2 regions of the Paenibacillus sp. 2KB_20 genome follow, and region 2 is predicted to be linked to the other one. Evidence: predicted binding sites of a transcription regulator. Region 2 holds the regulator's gene; the other holds the start of a gene.
What was found. Region 2 encodes Rex, which represses fermentation and respiration genes when NADH is low (regulators of the CRP and FNR family bind a similar motif). Its sites were predicted from a motif close to TTGTGAAATATTTCACAA; they were not measured.

Region 1 (16,647 bases), 170 kb from region 2:
GTGTATACCGTCCAGGAGATGCTTGCACAGACTGACATTGAGTTTATTATTAATCTGACCATTCCGGCCAGCCACGCCAATGTGGATATCGCTTCCCTGGAAGCAGGAAAGCATGTGTACAGTGAAAAGCCGCTGGCGATTACCCTTGAGGAAGCTCGCCGTGTGCTAAATATGGCGGATCAAAAAGGACTTCGCGTAGGCTGCGCACCCGATACGTTTTTGGGCTCCGGCGTACAGACGGCTAAAGCCGCTATCGAATCCGGGCTGATCGGCAGACCTGTTGCCGCAACGGCGTTTATGATGGGTTCAGGACCGGAAGCTTGGCATCCTAATCCTGAATTTTTTTACGCGTCGGGTGGAGGTCCAATGATGGATATGGGTCCTTATTATGTATCGGCCCTGGTAGAGCTGCTTGGTCCTGCAAGCCGGATCAGCGCATCCACAGGCATCCAGATTCCAGACCGCGCCATCGGCTCTGGCCCGCGCCAAGGACAACCGATCACGGTTCAGACTCCAACGCATTTGGCAGGGACGCTGGATTTTGAGAACGGTGCCATTGCAACCATGATTACCAGTTTTGATATCTTTGGCGGATCGAATCTGCCTTGGATCGAAATCTATGGCACGCAGGGAAGCCTGAGTCTCGGGGATCCGAACTTCTTTAACAGCGAAGTGAAGCTCCGGAAGCACGGCTCCGATGAATGGGAGCTGCTTGACCCTGCATTTGAATGCGGGAAGAACGAACGGGGGCTCGGTATCAACGATATGATCCAATCGATTCATGAGCAGAAGGACCATCGCGTCAGTGCCCGTCTGGCATACCACGTGCTGGAGATTATGCAGTCGTTCCAGCAGTCTTCGCTGGAGGGCAGACATATCGTTCTGCAAAGCACATACCGCTACGGCAAACTTCCGGCGCCGCAGCAGATAAACAAGGTGGAGTAGCGAACTGGCAGCCCGGTTCATATTCTTGTACACTGGTTATGAACGACATGCAAACCAGCTTCTGACGGATCTGACAGGATGATGAGTCCTTGGCTAGGATCCGCATGAAAGCGTTGCACTAATATTTGGAGAGTTTTCAAAATGATCAAATGCCTATGGGGAGGAAATGGACATGTCGAAAACATTGAAGATTGGAATTATCGGTTGCGGGGGAATCGCCAATGGCAAGCATATGCCGAGCTTGAAGAAGCAGGCGCAGGCCGAATTGGTAGCTTTTTGCGACATCGCCCTAGAACGCGCGCAGAAGGCGGCTGCCGAATACGGGGTTGAAGGCGCAAAAGTATACACGGATTTCAGAGAACTGCTGCAAGACGGCAGCATCGATGTCATTCATGTGTGTACGCCGAACGATTCGCACTCCGAGATTACGGTTGCATCTTTGGAAGCAGGCAAGCATGTCATGTGCGAGAAACCAATGGCGAAAACCGTTTCCGAAGCCAAAGCCATGCTGGACGCCGCAAAGCGTACAGGAAAAAAACTTACCATCGGTTACAATAACCGTTTCCGGGATGATAGCATGTATCTGAAAGAGGTCTGCGAGGAAGGCGAGCTGGGCGAGATCTACTACGGTAAAGCACTAGCTGTTCGCCGCCGTGCCGTTCCTACCTGGGGCGTATTCCTTGACGAAGAGAAGCAAGGCGGAGGTCCGTTGATCGATATCGGCACCCATGCACTGGATTTAACCTTGTGGTTGATGGACAACTACAAGCCGAAGAGCGTGCTTGGATCCACGTTCCATAAACTGGGTCAACGCGAGAATGCGGCGAATGCGTTCGGTCCTTGGGATCCGAAGGAGTTCAAGGTAGAGGATTCGGCATTCGGGTTCATCACGATGGAGAACGGCGCAACGATTATTCTGGAATCCAGCTGGGCTCTTAACGTCGTTGAGACGGGCGAAGCCAAAGCCGTCCTTGCGGGTACGGAAGGCGGAGCTGACATGAAGGACGGTTTGCGTATTAATGGCGAGAAAATGAGCAGATTGTATGAAACCAAAGTGGATTTGAATGCTGGCGGCGTCGCGTTCTATTCCGGTTCCAAGGAAAATGATGCGGACCGTGAAGCCAGAATGTGGCTGGAAGCCATTATTGAGGACAAGGATCCTGTGGTTAAACCGGAGCAAGCGTTTGTTGTAACGCAAATTCTGGAAGCGATCTATGAATCGGCGAAGACAGGAAAAGCGGTTTATTTCGATAACTAAATATTACATCATTACTAATACTCATTACTAATACTAAGGTAAACCAGGAGGTATACAATGAAATTAGGCGTATTTATGGTATTGCTGAGCGGACGTAAATTGGAGGATGCTTTGGACTATGTGGCATCCAAGGGGCTTAAAGCAGTTGAGATCGGAACAGGCGGTTATCCGGGTAACGCGCATTGCAACCCGGTCGAGCTGCTGGAGAATGAAACCGCGCTGAAGAACTTCAAAAATGCGGTGGAATCCCGTGGGTTGATTATTAGCGCACTGAGCTGCCACGGCAATCCGCTTCATCCGCAAAAAGCAATCGCGAAAGAGTTTCATGACACATACGTAAAAACGGTAGAACTTGCCGAGAAGCTTGAAGTACCTGTTGTTAACACATTCTCCGGCTGCCCAGGCGACCATGAGGATGCCAAATACCCGAACTGGCCCGTTGCGCCTTGGCCTAACGACTACCAAGAGATTCTGACTTGGCAATGGGATAACAAGGTCATTCCTTACTGGACCGAATGGGGTAAATTTGCCGCAGACCGCAATGTGAAGATTGGCTTGGAATTGCACGGCGGCTTCTCCGTCCATACGCCAGGCACGCTGCTCCGCTTGCGTGAAGCTGCAGGCGAAGTGATTGGGGCCAACCTGGATCCGAGTCATATGTGGTGGCAAGGGATTGATCCTGTTCAAGCGATTCAAATTTTGGGCCGCGAAGGGGCAATCCACCACTTCCACGCGAAGGATACAAGCATTGACCCGATCAACGTCAACAAGCACGGTCTGACCGATATGCAGTCTTATGCCAACATGCTGGATCGCGCATGGCAGTTCCGCAGCGTAGGCTATGGACATGATGTGAAGGAATGGGCGGATATGATGAGTGCCCTTCGTCTGGTTGGATATGATTATGTCGTAAGTATTGAACATGAAGATGGATTGATGTCCATCGAAGAAGGCTTCTCCAAAGCAGTGCAAAACCTTCAGCAAGTGCTGATCGAAGAGCCGCTTGGGGACATGTGGTGGGTCTAACAGCGTAGAGTAAGCCGAATAAGCAATTAGGGGGAACAGCAACATGCTTAACGTAACCATTTGGAATGAATTCGTGCACGAGAAAATCCATGACGAGGTTCGCAGCGTTTACCCGACAGGGATTCATACAGCATTGGCGGAGGGTCTGCAAAATCCGGATTTTGTCATCAGAACGGCAACGCTCGACCAGCCGGAGCATGGATTGACAGACGATGTACTGGATTCAACCGATGTGCTGTTGTGGTGGGGGCATATGGCTCATGACCAGGTTAGTGATGAAATCGTAAACAAGGTCGTTAAACGCGTGCAGGATGGGATGGGGCTGATCGTTCTTCATTCCGGACATTTTTCCAAGCCGTTCAAAGCGTTAATGGGTACGAGTTGTGATTTGAAATGGCGCGAAGCAGGGGAACAGGAAATTATTTGGAGCGTGAATCCAACGCATCCGATCGCGGCGGGAATTACAGGTCCGATCATCATCGAGCACGAGGAAATGTACGGGGAATTCTTTGATATTCCAGCCCCAGATGAGCTGGTATTTGTCAGCAATTTCGAAGGCGGCGAAGTATTCCGGAGCGGTTGCACGTTCAAGCGCGGTCATGGGAACATTTTCTACTTCCGTCCGGGGCATGAGACCTATCCAACCTACTACAACCCCGAAGTGCTGAAAGTGATCACCAATGCGATTAACTGGGCTTATTCCACGGCAGGCAAGCAAACCTTCGGCAACAGTCAGCCGGTTCGTGCGCTTCCCGTTTTAGTCTAAGCTATGAGCAGCATTTTTAAAAAGAAATGAGTTCACGAGTCGTTCAGGGTGTAGTCCTTGAGCGGCTCGTTTTATCGTTAACGATGAATGTTCACGGAAATGTTTTTGCCGGCTAGGGATAGAATATACCTAAGTATGGGGTATTGTATGATATACAAGAAGGGGGGCTGTACACATGAGTGAAGTACAAAGCGCACCTGTAGATCCCGCAACCATCGCCATATGCCAGGCCAAGCTGGCCCATCAACCCGTTGAGGGCTTCCTGCTCGGAAGAGGAGTCCGCTTCGCCAAAATTATGTTTATTGGAGAAGCACCCGGGGCCCATGAGGTTCTGGAAGGCGTACCTTTTGTAGGGCAGGCCGGACAAGAGATGAACGCCTACCTGGAACGCCTGAACCTGACCCGGGAGCAAGTGTATATTACCAGTGCCATGAGAAGCAGGCCTTATAAGGAAAAGGTAATCGTGAGGTCCACGGGCGAGAGTGTCATCAGCCGTTCCAATCGCACACCGACGAAGGCGGAAATATTGGCCCATGCACCTTTGCTTGATGAAGAGATTCGATGGGTTCGCCCGCACATTATTGCACCCATGGGAAATACGGCGCTGCACCGGTTAATCGGAAGCCATGAAACGGTGACATCGCTGCACGGCAAACTGATGGAGGGGCCGGTCCAGCAAGCAACCGATCCGGAGAATCCAGATAGGGGTTATATGTTCTCGGCGGAAACCTATAAGATATTCCCTCTATTCCATCCAGCGGCGGTACTGTATAATAGGAAATTATCCACTTGGATCGAGAAAGATTTGGATATTCTGGCTCGTATATTATGGGATAAGCGCTGATTTTATGGGAAAAAGGGGCTAGGTGGTTTTCAGTTTCTCGGAAATGTGCTAAAATGAAACATACTTACAATTCGTAAGTTTTCTAGATTTTTAATTAAGCTTATGAGTTTCTATAAACAAGGTGACTTCGTAAAGAGGTGAAGGGATATGGAAGTTACAAATGTTACGATGTGTCCCCGTTTTGAATCTGCATTTTCTTTTCTGGGCAAACGGTGGAACGGTTTGATTATTCAAACGTTGATGAGCGGGCCTAAGCGCTTTAAGGATATTTCGAATTTGATTCCGTCCATGAGCGATAAGATGCTCTCTGAGCGGATGAAGGATTTGGAATGCGAAGGCATTTTGATTCGTCATGTTTATCCTGAAACACCGGTACGTATTGAATATGAACTGACTGAAAAAGGCAAGGCACTTCGTCCGGTGATGGAGCAAATTTCATTCTGGGCGGAACAATGGGTCGAAAGATGAGTCATCTTAAGACTCCCCTTGATGATTAAACCCTGGCATGAGACATCCTCATTTCAGGGTTTTTTTCTAAATGGAAGTATGATTCCTGTTTCTTTACGGCAAAAATAGGTGGACATGCACCAAGCGGACGCAGCTGCTATATGATGTAAATACCGAGAGCGGCATATCAAGGAGGCGAGCCCATGACCAAGCGAACGTATATCTCCCGTTTCCATTATGGACAAGAGGACATCTCAGAACTTGAAAACGCTTCATTAAAAGTGCTTCATATTTTTGAGAAGACCAAACGGATGCTGAGCCAGTATGTGCCGGATTCCTTGTGGTTAGCTGCGTCTGGAACAAGCCCGGAATCTGCAGAATCCGTTAGCTATAGCGGTGCCGATGCTGTTGATATGTTTCAGAAATGGGTCAAAGCCCCCGGCGGATGGAAGTTCATTGGTTATGAAACCGATCGATTTCATGCGTCCACCGGGCAGAATATAGGACGTACGGGAAGATTTCTGCAGATGATCATCTGGTCACTCTATGAGAAAATCGTAATGCTGCATCCTTTCCTTGGCAGCGAGCCGTTTTTTGACGGGGAAGAGCTGGATGTGATCGCAAATTATTTTGTGCCTACGTATATCAGCGCCGTACCGTTGGTGGAACAAGGAAAAGCCTTTAAGACTATTCAGGCGGGCATCGTTCTATATCAGGAGCATATCCAGGCACCTGCCGTCATTATGCAATCGGATCGTGGCTTATTGGAGGGGAACTGGATGACCGGGGTGAACCTGGACGCGAAGGGATTTGCCGGGATTCGCCCTTATTTGAAAGTTCCTAGCGGCGAACGAGCCTATATGGAAGCCGATATTATATAGAGAGCATGCCTCTTCATAACCTTGTTCGATGTGGACAGGGTTATTTGGCATTTTTATTTTAAATTTTAATGATTTATGTGAAAAATATCACAAAAATTAATGCGATCAGACGATATAATTTATGTGAAAGCAACGGAATACCACGATCTAGATAAATGTGTTGGGGAGGAATCAATCGATGTCCAATATAAAGAGAGAAAAGTTAGTTGTCATCGGCAACGGTATTGCCGGGATTAGTACGGTCGAGCAAATCATTAAATTGGGTGGGAATTTTGACATCACCGTCATTGGACAGGAGCCTCATCCGAATTATAACCGCATTATGTTGTCGTATGTGTTGGAAGGCAGCAAAACCTTGGATGATATTGTATTGAATGATTGGAAATGGTACGAGGATAACCACATCACTCTGCACACGGATGCCACTGTAACTGCCATCGATGGGGAACGCAAGGTCGTGATCGCCGACAACGGATTGACTGTGCCTTATGACAAAGTCATGATAGCAACGGGCTCGAAGCCCTTTATTTTACCCGTGCCGGGCAGTGACAAAGAAGGCGTTATCGGTTTCCGAAACATTGCCGATTGCACGCAGATGCTTCAAGCCGCTAAGGCGTACAAGAAAGCGGCTGTCATTGGCGGGGGACTTCTGGGTCTGGAAGCTGCCAAAGGATTGGTCAGCCTGGGCATGGAGGTGACGGTGGTTCATCTCATGCAGGATTTGATGGAGAGCCAGTTGGATTCGATGGCATCCGGCATGCTGAAAAGGGAGCTTGAACAGCAGGGCATCAATTTCTTATTAGGCAAACAAACAACCGAAATATTGGGAGATACCAGAGTTACGGGACTCCGCTTCAAGGATGGGGATGAGCTTGATGCCGACCTGGTGGTCATGGCAGTGGGCATCAGAGCGAACACCGAGATCGCTAAAGCTAGCGGGATCGAAGTGAACCGGGGAATCGTCGTTAATGATTATCTTCAGACTTCCTGGCCGGATGTGTATGCGGTCGGCGAATGCTGCGAGCATCGGGGCGCATGCTACGGCCTGGTTGCACCGTTGTTCGAGCAGGGACAGGTATTGGCGAAGCATCTATGCGGTGTGGAAGGCAAGCCTTACGAGGGAAGCAGTGTATCGACTAAGTTGAAAATCAGCGGTGTGGATGTATTCTCTGCCGGAGAATTCATGGAGCAAGCCGAGCACTCGGTGATCACCGCAAAAGATGATTGGCGCAAGACCTATAAGAAAATATTAATTCGCGACAATATCATCGTTGGGGCGATATTGTTCGGAGATGTGAGCGATTCGGTAAGCCTTCAATCCATGATTCGGAAAAAGACAGCCATGACGGATGAGATTTACGATTCGATCATGGGTACTGACAGCGCAGGAACAGGAAATGGCAAGGCATTTTCACTGGAGAAGATGCCCGATGATGAAATCGTGTGCGGCTGCAACGGCGTAACCAAAAAAGCCATTGTGGATGCCATTACTCTACAGGGTTTTACGACAGTGGATGAGATTAAAGCTTGCACAGGAGCTACCCGCTCGTGTGGCGGCTGTAAACCTGTCGTGGAGCAAATACTCCAGAGCGTATTGGGCGATGGCTTTAAGGCGGCAGGCAAACAAGGCATATGCTCGTGCACAACGCTTGATCGGGACGAGATTGTCGCCGAAATCCGTGCCAAAGGACTCAAGACAACGAAAGAAGTCATGCATGTTCTAAACTTCAGCAATCCGGAAGGCTGCTCGAAATGCCGCCCGGCCATTCATTATTATCTGGCGATGCTGAACCCGGTAACCCATCAAGAAGAGAGGGAATCCCGTTTTGTCAACGAACGGATGAACGCCAACATTCAGAAAGACGGCACGTACACGGTCGTCCCAAGAATGTACGGCGGCGTTACCACACCGGAGGATTTGAAGAAAATCGCGGATGTATCGCTTAAATATAATGTGAAGGTTGTAAAGGTAACCGGCGGACAGCGTCTGGACCTCATCGGTGTTAAGAAAGAAGATTTACCGAGCGTTTGGGAAGAGCTCGATATGCCGTCGGGTTATGCTTATGCCAAATCGCTGCGGACCGTGAAGACCTGTGTAGGTTCCCAATTTTGCCGTTTCGGTACGCAGGATTCGATGGGCATGGGAGCATTCCTCGAGGAGAAATTCGAGAGACTGGATTTCCCGGCGAAATTTAAATTGGCAGTCAACGGGTGTCCGCGAAACTGTGCCGAGTCGTGCACGAAAGATATCGGGATCGTAGGCAATGACGGTGGATGGGAAATATTCGTTGGAGGCAACGGCGGAACGAAGGCACGTCTGGCTGATTCGTTTTGCAAAGTGAAAACGGATGAAGAGCTGGTCGAAATCTGCGGAGCCTTGATGCAGTATTACCGTGAAACCGGCAAGTACCTGGAGAGAACATCGGAGTGGGTAGAGCGCTTGGGATTGGAACAAATCCGAGCGGTTATCCTGGACGATACCAAGCAGCGTAAGGAACTGGTGGAGAGAATCGAGCTTGCCTTGCAGCAAGTCGAGGATCCGTGGAAGAAAGTGCTGAACGACGAGAAGCTGCGCAATACGTTATTTGAGGATGCAAAACCGGTCAGCAGCAAATAAAAGAGGGAGGAATCTACTTCCCTCTTGCCGCCTGAACATAGAGAGCTTTTCGCAGTATGGATGGGGATAGAAAAGAGAAGTGGAGGTCGAATGTTATGGAAACTGGAAAATTTATTACGGTAGGGAATGAACATGATTTTCTATCACAGATCGGAAGGGTGGTCCAACTCGGAGATCGGGAGATTGCCGTCTTCCGGACTTCGGATCATCAATGGTTTGCGCTGGACAATCAAAGCCCTCATCCCAAAGGTGGGCCACTCTCGGAAGCCATCGTATCCGGGCACTACATCTACGATCCGTTATATGACTGGAAAATTGAGCTTTCAACCGGGCTCGTACAGGCTCCGGATAAGGGTCAGGTTCGTGTATACCCGATTCGCGTCGTGGACGGAAAGGTTGAGGTGGGTGTTTAAGGCCAGCAATCGCATAATAAACAGACGAAATCAAGGGGTGGTATCCCATGTTTAAAACAGATGTGGAAGCCGTTGTCAATGCCGCCGTCGGTAAAAAAGAGCAGATGAATCATAATCTGCTGCGCTATATGGTATCGGCTATGCTGGCCGGCGCGTATGTCGGCATAGGGATTGTATTAATCTTTAAGCTGGGGGCGCCGCTCGCAGCTGCCGGTTCACCCTTCCAATCCCTCGTCATGGGAGCTGCATTCGGGATCGCGCTCACGTTGGTGGTGTTCGCCGGGTCAGAGCTGTTTACCGGAAATCACATGTTTTTTACGATAAGCACATTATCCGGACGAACGACGATGGGGGATACGCTGAAAAACTGGGTACTCGTGTTTATCGGCAATCTGGCTGGAGCGATTCTGCTCAGCTATCTGGTGTATGCTTCCGGCCTGTTCAAAGGCCTGCCGCCGGACCATCTCATCTTCACGGCTGCTGCCAAGAAAATGAATGATCCGTTTATGGAGCTGTTCTTCAGAGGCATCTTGTGTAATTGGCTTGTCTGTCTGGCCTTGTGGATGGGAATTCGGGCCAAGGGAGAAACGACAAAGCTGATCTTAATATGGTGGTGTCTGTTTGCCTTCATTGCAACAGGGTACGAGCATAGCGTAGCTAATATGACACTTCTGACACTCGCGACGATTTTACCGGGGCATCCCGAAACCATTTCCATTAGTGGATGGATCAGCAACATGGTGCCGGTCACGCTGGGGAACATCCTTGGCGGCGGATTGTTTGTAGGGATGGCTTATTGGTTTATCTCGTCGGGAAAAGGGAGCAAGCAAAAGTAGGTTTTGTAAGGCGACATCGATGAGAAGGAGCAGTTCCGTAAGCAGGTTTGCTCACTTGATAGACAGCCGAAAAGAAGCGGTCAACCAAACGGTTGACCGCTTCTTTAACGATACGAACGAGATGATTTGGAGGTTTCATACCCTCCAAGCCAATGGCAGATGAAGTTGAACCTAATGAGTAAACAAAGAAACCGTTCCATTGGTAAATGGTGAGTTGTCCTTCCATTTACCAAGAAACGGTTTCTTTTTGTGTACCTTGTCTTCCAAATCCTTTACCGATGTTCCACCAGGTCAATCGCACCAAGCACAATATGAGCCAGTCCGAAGCCGAGAATACCGGTTGCGGCAAGTTTATACTTGCTGCCAAGCAGAGCGGCACCCGAAGCAGAAACCACAGTTCCAAGAACAGCAGGAATCAATCCTTCACGCATGCTGAGCACTCCCTTTGATTTGGTTTGGAAAGACAAGGTTTATTGTAAGCAGATGACTGTATATTATGCACAGAAGGGAGCAGGCCGATTAAATCCGGCAGATTTCGTTCGGACACAGCTCGCAATGGCAGATTTCCTGCAGCATCGGAAGATCTTTAATGACAATCATTCCGCCAGCATATTCGATGGCATCTTTTTTGCGTAAGTCACTCAGCATCCGGTTCACGCTTTCGCGGGTTGCCCCAATCATGTTCGACAGATCGGTGTGGGTAATCTTCTTGTTGATGAGAATGGTATCATCCGCTTGATGCTGTCCGTAGGTGTTGCTCAGACGGATCAGTGTCGATGTTAAAGCACCGGGCTTACCGTACATCATGAGATCCCGGAATTTGGTCTGGGTGATGCGGTGGTGTATGCCCATCCACTTCATAAAATCAATGGCGAAGTCGCAGTGCTGACAGATCAGCAGCTCCAGATCCTTGTGCTCGATGACACCGACAACGCTATCCTCCAGCACCTCTGCCGAGAAACTGTGATTGTTGCTGAAGAATGGATCGGCTTGCCCGACCATGTCTCCTGGATGGTACATATATAGAATGAGCTCTTTGCCTTCATCAGTCGATTTGGTTAATTTAATTCTTCCTTGTTTAACGTAGTACAGCTTGTCGGCAAAGTCGCCTTCCCAGAACAAATGGGATCCTTCAGGGAGTACCCTTTCCTTCATGCTGACCAGCAGACGGTTGCGGTTTTGTTCCGAGAAGCACTGCGTGTTCCCTAAGTTTTCGATTTCCATTACATGGTCTACAGTAGTATTCATGTTGGTATCCCCTAACATCCTAAAATTTGATCTGTTTAATCTTTAAATACATTATAACGTGAAAACATTCACTTTTGGGGGAGAATAAGAGGGAAATCGTGGCGAATTTTCAAACTTTGTGATCTCTTTCACTTAAAAGGAGGGAAAGACAGGCATAAATTACACAGAAAAGAAAAATATTTATATTGTGAAATATTTCACATGAATTTAGAGAAGGCTGTGTTACGATCAAAGCGTAGACGAGAAAGAAACATGAACCATGGGAGGATGAGAGATATGGCTGTGAGCAAAGGAACGGTTGAAGTTAAAGGACAAACAGCATCGGAGTACATTCAAGGGCTGATTGACAAGGCGAATCGAGCCAAAGAAAAGTTTATGGAATTGAATCAGGAGCAGGTCGACGGGATTGTACAGGCGATGGCCATGGCAGGCCTTGAGAAGCATATGCAACTGGCGAAGATGGCGGTTGAGGAAACGGGACGCGGCGTGTACGAAGACAAGATTATCAAGAACCTGTTCGCCACAGAGTATATCCACAACAGCATCAAGTACGACAAAACGGTGGGTATTATTGAAGACAACGCCTATGACAGCTTTCAAAAAATAGCAGAGCCGATTGGGATTATCATGGGGATAACACCGGTAACCAATCCGACCTCAACAACCATATTCAAGGCGCTGATCTCCATTAAAACAAGAAACCCGATCATCTTCGGATTCCATCCATCCGCGCAGGCATGCAGCCGGGAAGCCGCGCTGATACTGCGGGATGCCGCCGTGAAACAAGGTGCTCCTGCCGATTGCATCCAGTGGATCGAAGCTCCTTCCATGGATAAAACCAATGCACTCATGAATCATCCTGACGTCGCCTGCATTCTGGCCACGGGCGGTTCGGCAATGGTCAAGGCGGCATACAGCTGCGGCAAGCCTGCCCTAGGCGTAGGACCAGGTAACGTGCCTTGCTTTATAGAGAAGAGCGCGGATCTGGATCAAGCAGTGAACGATTTGATTTTATCGAAGACCTTTGATAACGGCATGATCTGCGCTTCCGAGCAGGCTGTCATTATCGAAGAGCCTATCTATCATACAGTGAAGAAAAAAATGATTGCCAGCGGCTGTTATTTCGTCAACAAGGAAGAGCTGGTGAAACTGACTGCGCATGCGATGGTATCGGAGAAATGTGCGGTTAATCCGTCCATCGTCGGAAAGCCGGCAGCTAAGATTGCCGAGGCTTGCGGTTTCGAGGTACCGGAAAGCACCAAGATCCTGATTGCCGAGCTTGAAGGAGTCGGTCCGGCGTACCCGCTGTCTGCCGAGAAACTGAGTCCGGTTCTGGCCTGTTATAAGGTGAAGGATGCCGAGGAAGGCATAACACGCGCTGAAGAGATGGTTGCTTTTGGCGGCATGGGCCACTCGTCGGTGATCCACTCGCACAATGAGGACATTATTATGAAATTCTCGGATCGGATGAAAACCTGCCGCATCCTGGTGAACCAGCCTTCTTCGCAAGGCGGTATCGGGGATATCTACAACACGAACCTGCCATCGCTGACGCTGGGTTGCGGCTCGTATGGACGTAATTCCACTTCGTCGAACGTGACGGCTGTCAATCTAATCAACGTGAAAAGGGTGAACCGCAGAACCGTGAATATGCAGTGGTTTAAAGTACCGGACAAAATATACTTTGAAAAAGGCTCCACGCAGTATCTTGCGAAAATGCCGGAAATCACCCGTGTTGCGATCGTTACCGACCCCATGATGGTGAAGCTGGGTTATGTGGAGCGGGTAGAGCATTATCTGCGTCAGCGCAGAGTGCCAGTGGCCATCGAGGTCTTCTCGGAGGTCGAGCCGGATCCTTCAACAACGACAGTAGAACGCGGAACGGAGATGCTTACCCGATTCCAGCCGGACTGCATTATCGCCCTCGGTGGCGGATCGCCAATGGATGCAGCGAAAGCGATGTGGCTGTTCTATGAATACCCGGATACGGACTTTAACAATCTGAAGCAAAAATTTATGGATATCCGCAAGCGGGTCTATAAATATCCGAAGCTTGGACGGAAGGCGAAATTCGTTGCCATTCCAACAACGTCGGGAACCGGCTCGGAAGTGACTTCGTTTGCCGTCATCACGGACAAAGGGCTGGGGAATACCAAGTACCCGCTGGCTGATTATGAGCTGACACCGGATGTGGCGATTATCGATCCGGAATTTGTATACACGCTGCCTAAAACAGCGGTAGCCGATACCGGTATGGACGTTCTGACACATGCTATTGAAGCCTACGTATCGGTGATGGCCAGCGATTATACGGATGGGCTTGCCATCAAAGCCATACAGCTCGTGTTCCAATACCTTGAGCAGTCGGCGCTTACCGGTGACAAACTCGCCCGCGAGAAAATGCATAATGCTTCGACGCTTGCCGGCATGGCTTTTGCGAATGCGTTCCTTGGCATCAACCACAGTCTTGCGCATAAGTGGGGCGGCCAGTATCATACGGCACACGGACGCACCAATGCGATCCTGATGCCTCACGTCATTCGTTACAACGCCAAGAAGCCAACAAAATTCGCGGCATGGCCTAAATATACCCACTTTGTGGCTGATGAGAGATATGCTGAAATCGCACGGATTCTCGGGCTGCCGGCAAGAACAACGGAAGAGGGCGTAAACAGTCTGATTGGCGCGATCCGGGAGCTGAACAGCAAGCTCGGTATCGAGGAGTCGTTCCAGCAGCTTGGCATCGATCCTAAAGATTTCGAGAAAAATGTTGAGCATTTGGCGGACCGGGCTTTTGAAGACCAGTGCACAACGAGCAATCCGAAGCTGCCGCTGGTGACAGAGCTCGCAGAAGTTTACCGCAACGCATTCTACGGTCGGTTCTAAATAGGATAGGCTCTGAATGCCGATCATGAAGATCCGGGAATATGTTGAGGTAAGTGATGCAAGACAGACTTGGAGTGATAAAAATCACGGGAAAAGATAACTTTGTGATTAATATCACAGATGCGAGGGATCAACAGGACTACAATAAAGGTGTAGCAAGAAGCTGAATCTCAGGTCTTTGATAAAGAAGCTTGAAGGTACAAGGCGGGGTAGTGGCATCATTGATCGTGAAAATAATCACATTTAAAGATCTGAGATAGATCAAGGTGTGGCCTCGCCTGTCCTTGCAAGCCCCAGCAAATCTAGGAGGGATTCAATATGTCGGTGATTGAAAAAGAAACAGGCTGGAAAGGTTTTAAATCAGGTAAATGGACCAAGCAAATTGACGTTAATAATTTTATTGCAGAGAACATTACTCCCTATTATGGCTCTGATGAATTTTTGGCAGGACCCACGGATAACACCAAAGCATTGTGGGATATCGTATCGGATTTAACCAAGAGAGAACGGGACAACGGTGGGGTACTGGACGTGGATGTCCATACACCTTCAACCATCACCTCCCATCAACCTGGCTATTTGGATAAGGATAAAGAACAGATTGTCGGCGTTCAGACTGATGAGCCGTTCAAGCGTTCGATCCAGCCTTTTGGCGGGATCCGGATGATGATTGATGCGTGTAATGCATACGGTTTTGAAATGCCGCAGGCCGTTGTGGATATCTTTAACGGCATACGCAAAACGCATAACCAAGGCGTGTTTGATGCCTATACTCCAGAGATGAGAGCAGCGCGCAAGGCCGGGATTATTACGGGACTTCCCGATGCGTACGGTCGCGGACGTATCATTGGTGACTATCGCAGAATATCGCTATACGGTGTAGATGCTCTTATTCAGGACAAATTGAGAGAACTCGGTGAGCTTGAAGTGGATGCTATGGATGAGCCGGTTATCCGTTTGCGGGAAGAATTGTCTGAGCAAATGCGGGCCCTCAAGGAACTGAAGGAAATGGCGGGTATGCACGGTTTTGACATTTCCAAACCTGCAAATACGGCGAAGGAAGCATTCCAATGGTTGTATTTCGGTTATTTGGCCGCGATCAAGGAGCAGAACGGTGCTGCGATGTCGCTTGGCCGGGTATCTTCTTTCCTTGATATTTATATTCAACGAGATCTGGCTGAAGGCAAGCTAACGGAAGAAACAGCTCAGGAACTGGTCGACCATTTCGTTATGAAACTTCGGATCGTGAAATTCCTGCGTACGCCGGATTATAACGAGCTGTTCAGCGGGGATCCAACGTGGGTAACGGAATCCATCGGCGGCATGTCGATAAACGGTGAGACGAGAGTGACCAAGAACAGCTTCCGTTTCCTGCATACCTTGTATAATTTGGGACCTGCTCCAGAACCGAACTTGACGGTGTTATGGTCGGAGAAGCTGCCGGAAGCCTTCAAAAAATATTGTTCGAAAGTTTCCATCGAAACCAGCTCGATTCAATACGAGAATGATGATCTCATGCGTCCGATTTACGGAGACGATTACGGCATCGCCTGCTGCGTATCCGCCATGCGCATCGGGAAACAGATGCAGTTCTTCGGAGCCAGAGCAAACCTTGCCAAAGCGTTGCTCTATGCGATCAACGGTGGTAAGGATGAGAAATCAGGCGCCCAAGTTGGACCGGAATATCCGGCTATCGCTGCCGAGGTCCTGAGTTATGATGAAGTCATGAAGCGATTCAAGCCGATGATGGAATGGCTCGCGAAGCTCTATATGAATACACTTAACGTTATCCATTACATGCATGACAAATACAGCTATGAACGGATTGAGATGGCGCTTCACGACCGGGATATCCTGCGCACGATGGCATGCGGCATCGCAGGCCTGTCCGTAGCAGCGGATTCACTGAGTGCAATTAAATATGCAAAGGTGAAGCCGGTACGCAATGAGCAAGGAATTGCAGTGGATTTTGAAATCGAAGGCGAGTTCCCTTGCTATGGCAACAACGATGATCGCGTGGATAGCATCGCCGTTGAATTGGTCGAGACCTTCATGAGCATGATTCGCAAGAACAAGGCTTACCGTGACGCAATGCCGACCCAATCGGTGCTCACGATTACGTCGAACGTCGTATACGGCAAGAAAACAGGAACCACGCCGGATGGACGTAAGGCAGGCGAGCCGTTTGCGCCGGGCGCAAATCCGATGCACGGACGCGATAAGAAGGGAGCTCTCGCTTCGCTGACTTCCGTGGCCAAGCTGCCTTATGAGGATAGTCTTGACGGCATCTCGAACACGTTCTCGATCGTGCCGAAAGCCCTTGGTAAAGAAAGTGATATCCGTGTGAACAATCTGGTTGCGATGTTGGACGGTTATTTTGGCAGCAAGGCACACCATCTGAACGTCAACGTATTTGACCGGGAGCAATTGATCGATGCGATGGAGCATCCGGAGAATTATCCGCAGTTAACGATTCGGGT
Region 2 (16,647 bases):
ATCATAATTTGCTCTTCCAGGAAGGATTTTGTGTACAGATATTGTTCCTCCTGCGGGTTATGACGAACATAACCAAGTGCCTTACCACGCGGGCTGAGGGCAACTTGTTTCACACTGCCGGGACGCACAAGCTCTGCCATGATAGCATGTCCCAATTCATGGATGGCAACGCGCTTCTTCTCTTCCAAATTCGATTCGCGATCAGAACGCTCACCCATCATGACCTTGTCAATCGCCATGGCTAAATGACGCTGATGGATAAACTGCTCATTCTCACGCATCGTATAAATGGCCGCTTCATTCATGACGCTCTCAAGCTGTGCACCCGAGAAGCCGTAAGCTTCCTCGGCGATTTTCTCCAAGTCAACATCTTCATGCAGCGGCTTATTACCCGCATGCAGATTCAAGATATGAGTGCGTCCCTTCTTATCCGGAAGATCTACTTGAATATGACGGTCGAATCGGCCTGGACGCAGCAGTGCGCTATCCAGCATTTCTTTACGGTTTGTTGCTGCGATAACCAGAATGCGAGGAGTATCCTGTGAATAGATGCCATCCATCTCGGTTAGTAGCTGATTCAGTGTCTGGTCGTACTCGCGCTGCTGGCCGCCTTCGCGTTTACCGCCAATGACATCGATCTCATCGATGAAAATGATGGCGTTTTGTTTGTTTTCTTTTGTCGCACGATTCCGGGCATCCTTAAACAAATCCCGGATGCGCCCCGCACCAACACCGACGTACATCTCAACAAATTCACTGCCGGATGCAGCAACAAAGATCGAATCCGTATAATGGGCAGCGGCTTTCGCCATCAACGTCTTCCCTGTTCCCGGAGGCCCGGTTAGGAGAATGCCCTTCAATGGACGAATGCCGAATTTCTTAATGTCTTCATGACGAATCAGAAAATCCAATGCTTCTCGCAGTTCTTGTTTAGCATTATCCTGCCCGCCGATTTCTTCGAACGTCAGCTTGGCAGGTCCGCTCTTTTTCCGCTTGCGCTCATTCCCTGCGCCTACAGCAATACCGCCTTTCATTTTAGCGATAAACAACAAGCCGCCTACAAGTCCTGCAGCGATGAGCAAGGGCACGATGTTCACACCGACAAATACAAGGAATACCAGTAATACGGGAATAAAGCCTAACATGATTTCTTTAGCTAATTTAGGCATGATTCCACACCTCCATGCTGCCAGGCTGACGCGGCAAGATTATAAATTTACCAGACTTGCCGTCTGACAAGCTGACATAGACATTGGTGTCATCGATGGTTGCTTTTGCTTTCAAATTCGGAGACTGGGCAGCAAGCTGCTCGAGCGATGATTGAATATCAGTATACTGCTTATTATCCATTGCTTCGGCGACTGAGAGCATGGCCTTCTCCCACCATTGATCCAGTGCTTCCGAGGAATGGTCCTCCACCTGGATTTTCAATTCCCGCTTGCCAATCACAGACTTGCCTTCCTTCTTAATATGCTGAACCAAACCTTGTAAATTTGTATCTGGAGCCAAATCGAGATTCAAAGTAACGGTATTCTGTTTAATATCTATATGAGAATCCTTCACGCCGTCATATTGCGACACAACATTTGCCAGCGGATTTTGCAAAGCCATCTGCCGATACAGAAACCATCCGCCAAAGAGAACCGATGCTGAGATCACGACAGTCAGCATGATAGGTACAATGCGTAGTTTCATGAAGTTCCTCCTTCATTTCCTATATGAAATTTTGTCTATCATTTTGTGACACAATAGTACATATAACAACGATATATTTCGATGCATGTAATTTATATGCTCGTTTTGTACAAGTACGAGTATATCACATCTTATATACTTTTTCATGCATGTCTGTGAAAATATTTAGAACAGTTTTTCCATATTCTTTCTGAATGCGCTTACATGTTGGAGAAAAAGAGAGGCACCCTATGAATTTTAAAGGGCGCCTCGCTTACTGCATTTTTATTGATTTGGAAGAATAATGTCATTCCCGATGGTGTTACCATCTTGAAAACGATAAAACCGATAGCCGCGCTGACCGTTGTGTTCATACTGCAGCTGCCATGCATACTCGCCCTCATACATTCCAGGCAGCAACCGCTTAATTTCAACGCCAGGCAATTCGTTATAGATCTGATCCCGCATCTGGGCTTCTGACATTCCCGTTTTCAATAAAACGGACTGGACAGCGTCAGCACCTTCAACAGGTACGTTGTCATCCGTAAATTTCACCCATACCATACGATCTTGATTGTCTTGATCCTTCCCGCTTACCACCCAATAGTTATTATCCTCGCCCCACACCGATTTATAGGTCTTCCCGGACGTAACCAATTGGCCATGCTGCTTCGCGGCAACAATTGCCATTCTTTCTTCATTCCAAGTATCTTTCATAACATATGAATAATAGAGCTGTAAACCAAGCAGCAACAGCAGCACGATGGACACACTCAGCAAAATCCACTTCGTTTTTTTCTTCAAATCCGTCTTCCTCGCTCCCCTTGATTATTCCCTAGAGGGTTGTAAGACGCTCAAAGGCACGCTGCGCTTCCCGGCGGATACGTTCCTCATCAAGAGTAAGACTCGCGCCATTCTTCACGACCTGCTTGCCGTCAACCCATACATGCTCTACATCCTTCGCACTGGCTGAGTAGATAGCGTGTGAAATATAATCGGTCCGTGGAAGGAAGTGCGCTTGATCCGTGTTCAGTGCGATCATATCTGCTTTCATTCCTACCGCAAGTGTGCCGATATCCTCAAGGAACGCCGATCGGGCTCCATACTCTGTTCCCATCCGAAGCGCTTCGGATGCTGGAATGGCTGTTGGGTCCCCACTTACACCTTTATGGATCAGTGCAGCCAGTCGCATCTCTTCAAACATATCCAGATTATTATTGCTCGCAGGTCCATCGGTACCCAATGACACAGTGACCCCAGCTTTCAGCAGTGCAGGCACGCGTGCAATGCCGCTGGCAAGCTTCAAATTGCTTCCTGGATTATGCGACACCATAACTTGATGCTTGGCCAGGATTTCGATTTCTTCATCGGTCAGATGGACGGCATGCGCAAGCAGCGTTGGCCGGGAGAACATGCCAAGCTTCTCCAAATGGGCAACAGGGCGAAGTCCGTAGTCTTTTACATTCTGAGCTACTTCCGTTTCCGTTTCGGACATATGCGTATGCAAAGGCAGATTCAAATCATGCGATGCCTGAACGAATTTTTCGATGAAATCCGGCGGGCACGTATAAGGTGCATGCGGCGATATCATCGTCGTAATTCTCCCGTCAGCCTTGCCATGCCAGTCTTTTGCGAATGCCACCGCCTCATCCAGCTTCTGCTGCTGTACCTCAGGCGGACATAATCCGATGACGCCGCGCATTAGGACGCCGCGCATTCCTGAGTCCTGCACAACCTTGGCAACCTGATCCATATGATCATACATATCCACAAATGTCGTGGTTCCGCCTTTGATCATCTCCAGCACGGAGAGTGCGGTTCCCCAGTATACATCGTCGGCCGTGAATTTGGCTTCCATAGGCCACATTTTTTCCTGAAGCCATACCTGCAGTGCCAGATCGTCGCCATAACCGCGGAGCAGGGACATCGCCGCATGTCCGTGCGTGTTCACTAACCCCGGTAGGAAAAACAGATGAGTTCCGTCGATAACTTCTGTTCCCTCTTGGACGGTTGGCTCTTCTTCACCCAGATAGGTTATCCGGTCATTCTCCACAACCATATATCCGCGTAGCACGGTTCTTCCTTCCTCTAATACCGCAAACGTTCCGTTCTTAACCATCCACTTCGTTATCGTCATGTCCTGCATCCTCCTTGCCGTTATCCAAATAATAGGCCAAACTCTGCAAATCTGTAGTAAAATCAGCCGTATGAATCCTGATATGGGATGGGGCTTTCAGGATGGTTGGCGCAAAATTCAGGATAGCCTCGATGCCTGCGGCGATAAGCTGATTGGCTACATTCTGCGCTTCAAAATCCGGAACGGTGATTATCCCGATACGAATGCCGTACTCATGAACCGTCTTCTCCAGTTCCTCCATCGGCTGTACAACCAAATTGTTAATTTTCATACCAACTTTGGGAGAATACGAATCGAAAACCGCCACAATCTTCATATTGTCCTTCAGAAATGCATTGTAATTCGATAATGCATGTCCAAGATTACCGGCCCCAATCAATGCGACATTGATCTTCTGGTCCAGCTTTAGAATCTGGCGAATTTTCTCGATCAGATAAGATACGTCATATCCGATCCCTTTCCGTCCAAAATCACCGAAATACGCTAGGTCCTTACGAATTTGAGCAGGATTGAGGTCCAGTTTTTGTCCCAGTTCCTGGGAGGAAACCGTGGAGACCTCCCTTTTCTGAAGCTCATTCAAATAGCGCAAGTATACAGGTAATCTGCGGACCACGGCTTCCGAAATTTTTTCCGATTTCATTCATGCTCCCCCTAATAATAGGTTAATAACTACATTTTTTTGTGACAGATCATTTCGTTCATTGTTTCACTTTTATTCAGCTTGGTTCTCTATGCCTGCCTCTTCCTGCAGCCATTCCGTAATTCGGGGAACGATCCCCTCTGTCGGCATGTGCTCCATCTTCGGCCCCGGCAAAGAATATAAGAAATATTTCCCGTAATAGGATTCAATGACCCGGGTATCGTAGACAATGACAATCCCCTTATCTTGCGCGGTCCGCACCAGTCGGCCAAATCCCTGTTTGAAGCGAATGACCGCTTGCGGAACCGAAAGTTTCATGAACGGGTTCTTCTTCTGCTGCTGCAGCAATTCGCTCTTGGCTTCGACCAAGGGATGATTCGGCGGCTGGAACGGCAGCCGGACGATCGCAAGGCAAGTGAGCGCCTCCCCGGGTATGTCTACCCCTTCCCAGAAGGAGCTCGTACCCAGCAGGACCGAAGCACTGCTATCCTGGAATCTCCGGATTAACTTGGTACGGCTGGTTCCGTCCATCCCTTGTCCCAGTACCGTAATATCGCTGGATGCCAGCGCCTCCTTCAACGGCTCGTGAACCTGACGCAGCATGCGGTACGAAGTGAACAGCACAAGCATGCGGCCATGCGTAGCGATTGCCGTATCGGCCAATGATTGCACAAGTGTATTCACAAAGAGTGCATCCCCGACCGAGCCCTTCACGCTCGGAAAATCGCGCGGCACGACAAGGAGGGCCTGCTCCCTGTAATTAAACGGGGACGGCAGCAGAACCGTGTTCAGGTTGCCGCTATCTGCCGCTTCCTGAAGACCCAAGTTCTCGATCATGAACTGAAACGATTTATCCACCGACAAGGTCGCCGATGTCAGGATCACGCTTTGTTTCTTGTCAAAAAACAATTCCTTCAAGTGGGTGCTAACATCTACAGGCACTGCATAAAGCTGCAGCGATTTGCCGCGGAAATTCCCGTTAGCCTCCATCCAGTATACCGTGCCTTCATCATTCAGAGCCATGAAAGACCTCAGGTCCTCGCGGTGTGCGGCCAGGTCCTTAAACAGACCCGATAGGTCTGTTAACAAACTGTCCGCGCTGTAGTCGTCCAGATCTTCCTTCATCTCGGCGATCAGCTTGTCACCCTTGCGAACGACATCGCCCAGCGTCACATGAATTTGATGCTCGAGCTCGGCCAGCGAATCCCAATCCTTCGGCTTCTTCAGAGGCGATAAGCGAAGCGAGAATTGACCGGCATCCCCCGGAGTCGCGTCTCCGCGTTCCGGAAGCAGTCCGAACAATTGATCGCTGAGCCGGTCCCAATTCTCTTTTGCGGTGATCAGATCCGGATAAATCCGGTCTATGATGGAGGACCACTCGACAGCCTTCTCATGCGATGATGCTTGCAGCAGCTGGCGAAGAGCCGGAAGCTGACCGCTGCGGCTGTCTTTGTACATACGAGTCAACGTATGGACCACCGAAAAATATTTCATCTGCAAGCCAAGGTGCTTGCCAGCGACATCCTCCAGATGATGCGCTTCATCAATGACGAGACGTTCATAACTCGGAAGCAGCTGATGATTCGCTTTTACGTCAGTGAACAGCTTCGAATGGTTCGTAATGACAACATCCGCGATGCCCGCTTCATGTTTGGCCCTGTGATAGTAGCATTTGCGGAACCATGGGCATGCACGGCCAAGGCAGGAATCCGAATCACTGGAGATCGTCTCCCAGAAATCCCCTCCGCGACCGCCAAAGTTCAGTTCTTCATCATCCCCGTTCTCCGTCTGGGTCAGCCAGACCAGCATCTGCGCCGCGGTGATCACATCTTCCTTCGGGGAATGAAAATCTCTTCTATTTATTTTATGTTCAAATTTTCTCAAACACAAATAATGGCCTCTTCCCTTGAAAATAGCCGCTTTAAAAGGAAAAGGAACAACCTGGGTGAGCAGGGGAATATCCCGGTCACGCAGCTGTTCTTGAAGGTTGATTGTATGCGTGCTTACCATAACCTTCTGTTCCTGCTTCACGCTTTGATAAATCGACGGCAGCAAATACCCGAGGGATTTGCCTGTTCCCGTGCCGGCTTCGATCAATAAATGTTTATTATCATCGAGGGCCTGCATCACTTCCTGAAACATCATGTCCTGGGCATCCCTGCTCTCATAATGAGGCAGCGTTTCTTTTAGACGTTCACGGACATCATTCATGTATTGCTCAAAGCTTACATCCGCCAACGGATTAGGCTCCGACTCATCCCTGGCAGGCGCAATATCGTTCCAATCGTCAACGGCCAGGGCAAATTGACGATAGTACGTATGGGTGTCTCCGGCTTGTACAGCCTGGAACTCCCTGTCAGCACGGATGCCGTCAAAGAACCAGGCCAAGTCGCTGTCCTCGTCGGCAAACAGGTCGCTTAACCGCTGCACGGTAAGGAGAGGAAGCTCATCGATCTCCTCCAGGCATTTCAGCAGTGCATAGGCTGTGGCAAGCGCATCGCTGTCCGCCTGATGCGGACGGTCATGCTCCAGACCGAAATGAGAAGAGACCATCCCGAGCTGATAAGAAGGCAGCGAGGGAAAACATATTTTTAAGAAGTGCATCGTATCTAGAATTCGGCCGCTGAACGGTAAATAGCCGCAGCGATCGAGTGCATTTTGCAAAAAGTTAAAATCAAAAGCGACATTATGCCCAACCAATACGACATCGTCGAGCATGGGCACGAGTTCCATCATCATTTCTTCCAATGACGGAGCATCCGCTACATCACTGTCGGAAATGCCGGTCAAACCGGTAATAAAAGGAGGGATCGGAATCCCGGGATTGACATAGGTGCCGTATACGCGGGAGATGCTTCGATCCTCTTCGATGATGGCCAGTCCAACCTGAATGATCTCATCTGCTGACTGGTTGCCCGTGGTTTCAAAATCCAATACGGCAAATTTCATTTCGATAAAATCCCTTTCCTCCAGACTAATTAACAGCATACCAGAAGTTGCGGGTTTTGAACATTCCGGGTAAAAAATCCCCCGTTTCTCCTCCATCGCTCCATACGGCAAGAAGCGATACCAAAGTCTCAGTAATGAGCTCTGGCATCGCTTCTTGTAATGGCTTGATTTCTACAGCAAAGAGATCAATTGGCTGCCGTACTGGAGCTCACCGCGATTCTGCTTGCAGACCTCCAAATTGATAATGGGGTCAGGAAGTGTCGGGTCGCTGTGAATCGCCAGTGCAAAATGCTCCTCGGCTTTCCCTTGTTGTCCATTCAACACCTCGATGCATCCAAGCGCGTTGTAAATCATCGCTCGCATCTTCTTGTTGTCTGCCAGGGGCAGGATGGACACCAATACATCGGACGCTGGTATGGTTTGCCCCAAATAAAGATGGGACATCGCAATATACAGCTTGATCAGAAGGCTATCCGGAAATACCGTGGCGGCCACCTCAAATTGCTGTATAGCCGGCTGGAACATCAACAACTTGTAATAACCTTGGCCGCGAATGAATGCATCAAGCTGCAGTTCAGGCGCTTCGGTCGGTGGAAAAACAGGAGGTGAGGCGGCACTCTCGCGGAAGATAGCCATCTTCTCTTCAAAATGGAGCCATTCCTCGATAATGCCCTCGCTCATGCTTTTGAGCATGTTCCAGTTCTGTACCAGCGCCTGTTTTTGGGGACCTTGAGCAGAAGGGTAATGCTTCACAATTTCATCTAACATGTTGTTCATTTCAGCGAATACATGTTGAAACATAGCTGCATCCCACCCTTAGCGGAAAAATGAGATCAGTGCGTCGACCTGAACTCATTTTCTGTAGAAGTCGGTCTTTTCATCCCTTTAAGGTCCCGACACATTTTGGCTCTTAGGAGACCATTTAGAGAACCGCGGCGTGAACCTCACGATATTCCGTGTTAACCGGCTTATTCATTTCGTCAACGATCACAACCGTTGGGGTATGATTGTCGTATTCCTCTTTAGACATCATGGCATAAGAAATGATAATGACGTTGTCGCCAGGCTGTACAAGCCTTGCAGCTGCCCCGTTCAGACAAATCACACCACTGCCGCGTTCGCCTTTGATCACGTACGTTTCCAAACGGGCGCCATTGTTATTGTTCACGATTTGAACTTTTTCATTCTCCAAAAGGTCTGCAGCCTCCATTAGATCCTCATCAATGGTAATGCTGCCCACATAGTTCAGATTGGCTTCCGTCACCGTTGCGCGGTGGATTTTGGATTTCATCATTGTTCTAAACATGGGATCCCCCTACTTTTGGTTGAAGTAACGCATTGTCAATGAGACGGGTGCGGCCAAATCGTACGGCCAGCGCCATAATGACGGTTCTGCCTTCATCCGCAATGCGATATGAATCTTCCACGGGAACAAGTTCCGGGAAAGTGAGCAATTCTGCATAATCAATATCAGCGAGCGGGGACTGGGATATAGAATCCCGAAGATGAACACGGATCTCTCCTGCCGTTGTCGCTTGTCCCTGCTGGATCATCTCCTGAGCGGTCCGCAAAGAGCCCGACAGCACAAGTGCCTGTTCCCGCTCTTCCGGCTTCAAATACACGTTGCGTGAGCTTAGAGCAAGGCCGTCAGATTCGCGGATGATCGGACAAGGCACGATGGTTACGTCCATGTTCAAATCTTGAACCATTTGCTCAATGACGGCTACCTGCTGGGCATCCTTCATTCCGAAGAAAGCATAGTCAGGTTTTACGATATTAAACAATTTGTTAACAACCGTGGTAACACCGTCAAAATGCCCGGGACGGGAGGCCCCGCACAACAAAGACGTAATTTCCGATACAGCGATTTTGGTTTTGGTCGGCTGGGGATACATTTCCTGAACCGTGGGAATAAAAACCACATTCACCCCTTCGGATTCCGCCAACGCCAGATCGCGTACCTCATCCCGGGGATAGGTCTCATAATCCTCACCCGGTCCGAATTGAATCGGATTGACAAAGATACTGACAACCACCGTACCTGCCATTTCTCGCGCCTTACGCATCAGGCTGGCGTGTCCTTCATGCAAATAACCCATCGTAGGCACAAGTCCTACCGAACCACTGCCGGATTCCCAGCGGTCCTTAAGTTCTGATCTTAATTCCGCAATGGTGCGAATCACTTTCATGATGTCGTGCCCACCTTTTCCTTTTTGCTTCCATATAATGTTGTTGTCGTTTCGGAAGCCTCATGATTCTCGGCCTTGAAGACATGCTCCTCCGCCGGGAATGAGCGGTCCTTCACTTCCTTCACATACTGCGTAATGCCTTCACGGATGACGGAGCCTACATCAGCGTATGTTTTCACGAAGCGTTTGTCCCGATAGGGAGACGCATATTTGATTAAATCATGGAATACCAGAACCTGACCGTCGCAGTAACGACCCGCTCCGATGCCAATCGTCGGTATGCTCAGCGCTTTAGATATTTCCGCCGCAGCCTCTTCTGTAACCAGCTCCAATACAATTGCGAATGCTCCAGCCGCTTCAAGTGCCTTTGCATCATTCATGAGCCGCTGAGCGTCTTGGGCATCCTTGCCTTGGATCCGGTAGCCTCCAATTTGATTCACCGACTGAGGCGTCAGCCCGATATGACCCAGTACCGGTACGCCGGACTGTACGATCCGTTTCACGGTGCCGGCGATTTCTTCGCCGCCCTCCATTTTCACGGCATGCGCATGACCTTCCTGCATCAATCTCCGCACCCCGCGCAGACTTTCATCAATATCTCCGTGATAGGTCATAAACGGCATATCCGCTACGATAAAAGTTTCTTCCGCTCCACGAGCGACGGCACGGGTATGGTATACCATGTCGTCCAGCGTTACCGGAATTGTGGAGTTATAGCCGAGCACGACATTGCCGAGGGAATCGCCTACCAATATCATATCAATATCCGCTTCCTCCGCCAGCTTGGCGGAAGGATAATCGTACGCGGTCAGCATGGTGATCGGTACACCCTTCTTCTTCATGTTCTTCATCTTCACGATGTTCAGTGGTTGTTTGCCTGCCATTGTGACACAGCCTCCTTTGTGTAAATAAGTTAGACACAATAAAAAAAACCTTTTAGCACATACTTGCTAAAAAGTCCGAAAGGCAAAAAAGAGTCACTCGCGATCGTCCCTTCTGTCTCGGTCCTTTCGGCTCAGAGCAGAATCCAACGTAACCGGCATAACAGTTATGAAGGTGTTCTAAAAAAATAATGCTGTTCAATACCACTTGCTGTAGAGTGCAATTCGCTCATGGCGATACCGCCTCTTGGTCATAGTATAACAAAATCCAACTACGATTTCACCATGTTTCATTTACCTGGTATTAAAAAAGAATTTCACCGGAATATACGGGGATCAGCTCGTCATCTTGATTGCGGACCAGCAGCGCACCATCTCGGTTGAGTCCTGTGGCAATCCCGCTAAAACGGTCAAGGGCCGTCTGCACTTGAACTTCCCTGCCCACCGTGCCGGATAAAGCTTCCCAGAGAGAGGCTATAGGCTCGAAGCCCTGCTCGTTGTACAATTCATATAAAACCTCCATCTCCGCCATGATGGACTGGATCAGCTCTGTCCGATTGACGGTTGCTCCGCCAGCCATGCGAATCGAAGTCGCAACGCTGCGCAGCTCCTCCGGAAAATCCGATTCTTTCAGATTGGCGCTGATGCCGATACCGGCAATGCAGTAGCGCACCCTTTCGTCTTCTGTTGCAGACTCCAGCAGAATGCCGCACACCTTTTTGCCTTGATACAGAATGTCGTTTGGCCATTTGATATCGGTTTGCACACCGGCGCACTTCGTGATCGCACGGCATACCGCTACGCCTGTCAACAAGGTGAGCTGCTGGGTTAAATGCAGAGGTTGCTTCGGTCTGAGCACCAGGCTCATCCATATGCCTTTGCCTCTCGGGGAGTGGAATTTCCTGCCCATTCTCCCGCGGCCGCCCGTCTGCTCTTCCGAGATCACAAGCGTGCCTTCGGTTGCCCCTTCTTCCGCCAATTGCCGGGCATCTTCCTGCGTTGACGCCGTTTTGTCAAGCAGCTTCAGCGGTTTCCCGAAGGTTTGACTGGTCATCCCCGCTGTCAGTTGTTCCACGCTCAGTTTGTCCGGTTCATCCATCATGCGGTAGCCAAGCCGTGGAACGGCCTCGAAATCATAACCCAAATGACGAAGCTTATTGATCTGCTTCCATACGGCCGTCCGGCTGATGGACAATTTACGGCTGATCTCTTCTCCGGACAAAAACTGGCCTGAATGCTCCTGGAACATTTTCAGAAGTGCATTGTCTTGATCATAATCCTTCATTATGAATTACCACCCGCTTTGCTTCTTCAATCAACGATTCCTTATCGTTGTTAATTAAACCTGCTGCCGCTTTCTCTAGCAATTGCCCGAGAAGTTCGCCTAGCCATGGGCCCCCGCGCTTGTCCAGCGCTTCAAGCAGTTCGTTTCCGGTGATGGCCAAATCCTTCAAACTCCGAATTCGGAGTTCCCGGAGCCAACCGTCAAGCTGCTCGATTACGCTAAGTGAGGCAGACGCCGCTCCCGTTTGGTTCAACGCCGTCTGCAAATGCAGCCAGCCTTGAGCTGCCTCGGCTCCGTGGAAAAGAACCAGCTTAATCCACTGGAGCCTAGCGCTCTTGGTATCTTCCTCTTCCTTCTCTTGCAGATAGGATTCATGAAGCGCCAGCTGCTTAACGATGGCTTCCCGCTGCTTATTGGAGAACGTCCATGATCGCAGCAGTCCCTCTGCTGCTTGGGCTGAAATGCCACAAGCAAGCAGCAGCAGCGTCCAGCGGATCGTAGATTGCTCCGGCTCGATCCGATTCATTGCTTCTATCGCCTGCGTGTCATGCCCGGTATACGGAAACGGCGCTTTCATTCGGGTGTACAAGCCACTGCGGACAAACATCTCCAATCCGCGTAAGGGGGCCGGCCCTGTCAATATCTTTTCAAATTCACTGCGGATGCGCTCCATCGCAATCCAGCTTAAGGTGTCTCTCTCCGAGAGAATCCCTCTCCATGTATGCTGCGCGATGGAGAAACCGAACACGGAGGCGAAACGGATGCAGCGAACCATGCGCAGGGCGTCTTCACGGAAACGCAGACGCGCATCGCCTACGCAGCGGATTACCTCCCTGTCAATATCCGCTCGTCCGCCAAACGGATCCACCCAGGATCCATCAATCCCCCTAGCCATTGCGTTCATCGTAAAATCGCGCCGTCTCAAATCTTCCTTTACTTCTCTGACGAAAGCGACCTCCGTTGGATGACGGTGATCCTCATAACCGCTCTCCACCCGATAAGTCGTCACTTCGAAAGACTGGCCTTCCATCAGCACCGTTACGGTCCCATGCTTGATTCCTGTAGGAATGACCTTGGGAAAGACGGAACAGGTGACTTCCGGCAAGGCGGAGGTCGTAATATCCATATCACTGACCCTGCGTCCCATGTATTCATCACGGACACAGCCTCCGACCCAATACGCTTCATGTCCATGCCGAAGCAGAGTCCGGATCACGTCCGCACTCCGCTCGGCCATATCGGGATCCGCGTTGCGCCATCGTATTGAATTAAACATATCTGCCATAGTTTCCCGTTCCTTTATCCGAAAAACAACGAGAGGGTAGAGCTTAGCCGCAGACCGGCTTCAGCTCGCTAACCTCCCGTCCCAATACTCGGTAATATATTTCTTCGTACTTGCCCCGTATTAATTCATTGCAGAACATCGTCTTGGAACGATGCAGACAAGCCTTGCGCAGCCGCTCACTAAGTGCTTCATCCTTTAAAATTTCAAGCACATGCTGAGCCATCGAATAGGTGTCTCCGATAGGAGCCAAATATCCGGTTTCGCCATGTGTTATCAACTCGGGAATCCCGCCTGCCGTAGAGCCGACAGTAGGCACTCCGCAGGCCATCGCTTCTAGAGCAACCAGGCCAAAGCTTTCTTTCTCGGAAGGAAGCAGCAGCACATCCGCCATCGATATGACGTGCGCAATTTCATCTTGCTTGCCTAGAAAATGCACTTTGCTGGCGAGTCCCAGTTCATTGATGCGGCACTGAATTTTCGGAAGCTCGGGCCCTTCCCCGACAAGCAGCAGTTTCGCCGGGACCTGCTCCTGAACCTGGGCGAATATTTCCAACACGTCCGCTACCCGTTTTACCGGACGGAAGTTGGAAATATGCATCAAGATCTTCTCATTCGGATCTGCATAATCTTTACGCAGCGATTCCGAATCCCGTGGATAATACACCCGCGGATCCACAAAATTGTAGGTAAGGTCAATATCCCGGCTTATATCCAGCAGCTCCCGCGTTTCTCGGATGAGATCCTGAGAAACAGCCGTAACCGCATCACTTTCATTAATAGCGAGTCGAATTAAGTCCTTCAGCGATTCATCCTGCGCCAGAACCGTAATATCGGTTCCATGCAGCGTCGTGACCACCTTCAGCTGATCTCCGACCATCTGCTTCGCTAAGAAGGCACACACGGCATGCGGAACCGCATAGTGCACATGCAGCACATCAAGCTGCTGCATTTTGGCTACCTGAGCCATCTTTGTCGCTAGCGACAAATCATATGGCGGGTATCGAAACACATAGTAGTCGTTCACTTCAACTTCATGATAAAAAATATTTTTATGGAAAGTCCCTAACCGGAACGGAATGCTGTGAGCAATAAAATGAACCTGGTGTCCTTGCTCGGCCAGGAGTTTCCCTAGCTCTGTCGCCACCACGCCCGACCCGCCCAATGAAGGGTAACAGGTAATGCCGATTTTTAATGGTTGTTGATTCATGTCAGGCCTCCTTTACGTACGCCTCTATATATTATGCCTGCTTGGAGCCGAATAGATGAACAACATACGGACTTTTACAAGCAAAACCTTCTGCATAAGGAATAAGCCTGCGCGCTCCAAGCAGTGAATCCCTGGCCCGCACACGCTCGATGTACCCCTCAGTCAACGGGGTAGAGACTGCATTTTCTTCAGCCTTCTGGAACTGGGAACGGTAACAAGACAGGGCCTGCTCCTTAACGGCATACTGATCCGTAACGTCAACGACCAGATCCGATCTTCCGATATCATTAATGAAATAAAAATAAAGCTCGTCCACCTTAACCGGTGGCTGCTCAGGCATATAACGACGAAGCTTGGCATTAAATACCGCTTCCTCAACTAAACGGCTGCAAGCCACATGGTCCGGATGGCGATCCTCCCAGTAGGGAGCAAACACAATCGAGGGAGAAAACTTGCGAATCTCGGCCGTGACCCGTTCAATATTCTCCGGCGTCACAAATAAACCGCGATCCGGCAGTCCCAAATTCGTCCGGACCGTAAGATCCAAAATCCGGGCTGCTTGCTCCGCCTCCTGCTTGCGAATGTCGACGGTGCCGTTCGACGACATCTCAGCCTCCGTCAGATCGCAGATCCCGACCGACAGTCCAGCTGCTGTATGCTTCGCAATCGTTCCTGCCATTCCGATCTCGGCATCGTCAGCGTGTGCTCCGAAGATTAAGATGTCCAGTTGGCTGTTCATTAGCTATCCACACCCGGTTTGTATTTATGAACGAGTTCCCGCCATGCAAAGTCGCCACGGTCCAGCGCTTTAACAAGAATCTCGGCCGTTGCCACATTGGTAGCAAGTGGAATTCCCTGCACGTCGCACAGACGAAGGAGTGCATTAATATCTGGTTCATGAGGTTGTGCCATCAAAGGATCCCGTAAAAAAATGATGAGATCCATCTCATTGTCCGCAACAAGCGCGCCAATCTGCTGGTCGCCACCAAGCGGTCCCGAAGCGAAACGGTGAATGCTGAGTTTGGTTTGCTCCATAATACGGGTCCCCGTCGTTCCCGTCGAGTAAAGATTATGATCTTCGAATACATTTTCATAAGCAATAACGAAGTTGACCATTTCCTCTTTTTTACGATCATGAGCGATAAATGAAATATTCATAGTAATTTCTCCCCTATGTTAGTCGATAAAATGATCAAATCCATAGACCAAGCCGGTGTACCCCATTACTTTCTCTATAGCCATCTTCACGCCCGGCATATAAGCTGCACGCTCATAGGAATCATGTCGGATTTTCAAGCTTTGTCCGTAACCGCCAAATATAACTTCCTGCTGAGCAAATACACCCGGCAGACGAACACTGTGAATACGGAAGCCGTTATAGTATCCGCCTCTGGCGCCTTCAATGACCTCTTCTTCCTTTGGATTGCCTTGCCGGATTTCCTCGCGGTTTGCGGCAATCATTTCCGCTGTCTTGATCGATGTTCCGGATGGCGCATCAAGCTTCTGGTCGCCATGGGTTTCAATGATTTCAACATGGGGCAAATATTTTGCTGCTGCAGCTGCAAACTTCATCATCAGGATCGCTCCGATCGAGAAATTCGGTGCGATCAAACCGCCAATATTCTGCTCCATACACTGCTTGTCCAACTCTTCGATTTGCTCTGGCGTGAAGCCGGTAGTGCCCATGATCGGACGGACGCCGTGCTTAATGGCCAGAGCCGTGTTGCTATAGGCAAATTGCGGTGCTGTAAAGTCAACCATAACATCTGGTTTCGATTCGACCAACGCCATCTCCAGATCGGATGTCACCGTAATGCCGCAGGCAGGAAGACCCACAAGCGTCCCTGCATCAGCACCTTCATCCGATCGGCCCACAGCGGCAACCAGTTCCAGTTCCTCATCGCCCAAAACAAGCTTCACTACTTCTTTACCCATACGGCCGCCGGCACCGACGACCGCAACTGTCCATTTGTTTGCCATTGTACATGTCCTCACTTTCAATCCGATGCTGTATCCTGCATATATGATTTCAAGCGCTGTTTGAGTTCCTCCATTATATGCTGCAGCCCGCTCTCCTGCGGGTACAACGAAATTACCTCTTTAAGCGTGGAAATGGCGAGCGCATGCTCATCGAGTTCACTATAAACAAGAGCAAGCCATACATAAGCCTGAGCATACAAAGGGTCCATGGCTACAGCTGATTTCAGATGAGACACGGCCTGATAGAGCTCAGACTTGGTCACATCCTTGCGATTCTCCACCATTTTTCTGGCACGCTGCACCAGCTCTGCCGCTTTGATATGCTGTAAGTGAAGCGCATATTCCGGTTTGTCCGGCTGCAGCCTGACGGCTTCCTCCGCATGCGTAATCGCCATCTCCAGCTTATTGCTTCTGCCGTAG

Region 1: a site for Rex is predicted at 11,467-11,484, ahead of adhE (bifunctional acetaldehyde-CoA/alcohol dehydrogenase). Genes of this name have one in related genera too.

The regions. Positions count from the first base shown of each region.
Region 1 covers NZ_JBFRHH010000003.1:203,627-220,273, reverse strand. Annotated here, with positions in the region: gene AB4124_RS10370 (Gfo/Idh/MocA family protein) at 1-945, shown strand, start outside; gene AB4124_RS10365 (Gfo/Idh/MocA family protein) at 1,118-2,203, shown strand; gene AB4124_RS10360 (sugar phosphate isomerase/epimerase family protein) at 2,261-3,229, shown strand; gene AB4124_RS10355 (ThuA domain-containing protein) at 3,273-3,995, shown strand; gene AB4124_RS10350 (uracil-DNA glycosylase) at 4,171-4,839, shown strand; gene AB4124_RS10345 (winged helix-turn-helix transcriptional regulator) at 4,987-5,307, shown strand; gene AB4124_RS10340 (hypothetical protein) at 5,490-6,167, shown strand; gene nirB (nitrite reductase large subunit NirB) at 6,346-8,784, shown strand; gene nirD (nitrite reductase small subunit NirD) at 8,880-9,197, shown strand; gene AB4124_RS10325 (formate/nitrite transporter family protein) at 9,245-10,033, shown strand; gene AB4124_RS10320 (asparagine synthase) at 10,306-10,464, opposite strand; gene AB4124_RS10315 (Crp/Fnr family transcriptional regulator) at 10,553-11,281, opposite strand; gene adhE (bifunctional acetaldehyde-CoA/alcohol dehydrogenase) at 11,558-14,167, shown strand; gene pflB (formate C-acetyltransferase) at 14,486-16,647, shown strand, end outside.
Region 2 covers NZ_JBFRHH010000003.1:36,626-53,272, forward strand. Annotated here, with positions in the region: gene AB4124_RS09395 (AAA family ATPase) at 1-1,169, opposite strand, end outside; gene AB4124_RS09400 (hypothetical protein) at 1,162-1,695, opposite strand; gene AB4124_RS09405 (cell wall elongation regulator TseB-like domain-containing protein) at 1,960-2,478, opposite strand; gene AB4124_RS09410 (amidohydrolase) at 2,510-3,811, opposite strand; gene AB4124_RS09415 (redox-sensing transcriptional repressor Rex) at 3,786-4,451, opposite strand; gene dinG (ATP-dependent DNA helicase DinG) at 4,524-7,400, opposite strand; gene AB4124_RS09425 (hypothetical protein) at 7,572-8,201, opposite strand; gene panD (aspartate 1-decarboxylase) at 8,323-8,706, opposite strand; gene panC (pantoate--beta-alanine ligase) at 8,699-9,589, opposite strand; gene panB (3-methyl-2-oxobutanoate hydroxymethyltransferase) at 9,586-10,473, opposite strand; gene AB4124_RS09445 (biotin--[acetyl-CoA-carboxylase] ligase) at 10,775-11,755, opposite strand; gene AB4124_RS09450 (CCA tRNA nucleotidyltransferase) at 11,742-13,040, opposite strand; gene bshA (N-acetyl-alpha-D-glucosaminyl L-malate synthase BshA) at 13,084-14,247, opposite strand; gene bshB1 (bacillithiol biosynthesis deacetylase BshB1) at 14,279-14,986, opposite strand; gene mgsA (methylglyoxal synthase) at 14,986-15,405, opposite strand; gene dapB (4-hydroxy-tetrahydrodipicolinate reductase) at 15,424-16,227, opposite strand; gene AB4124_RS09475 (tetratricopeptide repeat protein) at 16,245-16,647, opposite strand, start outside.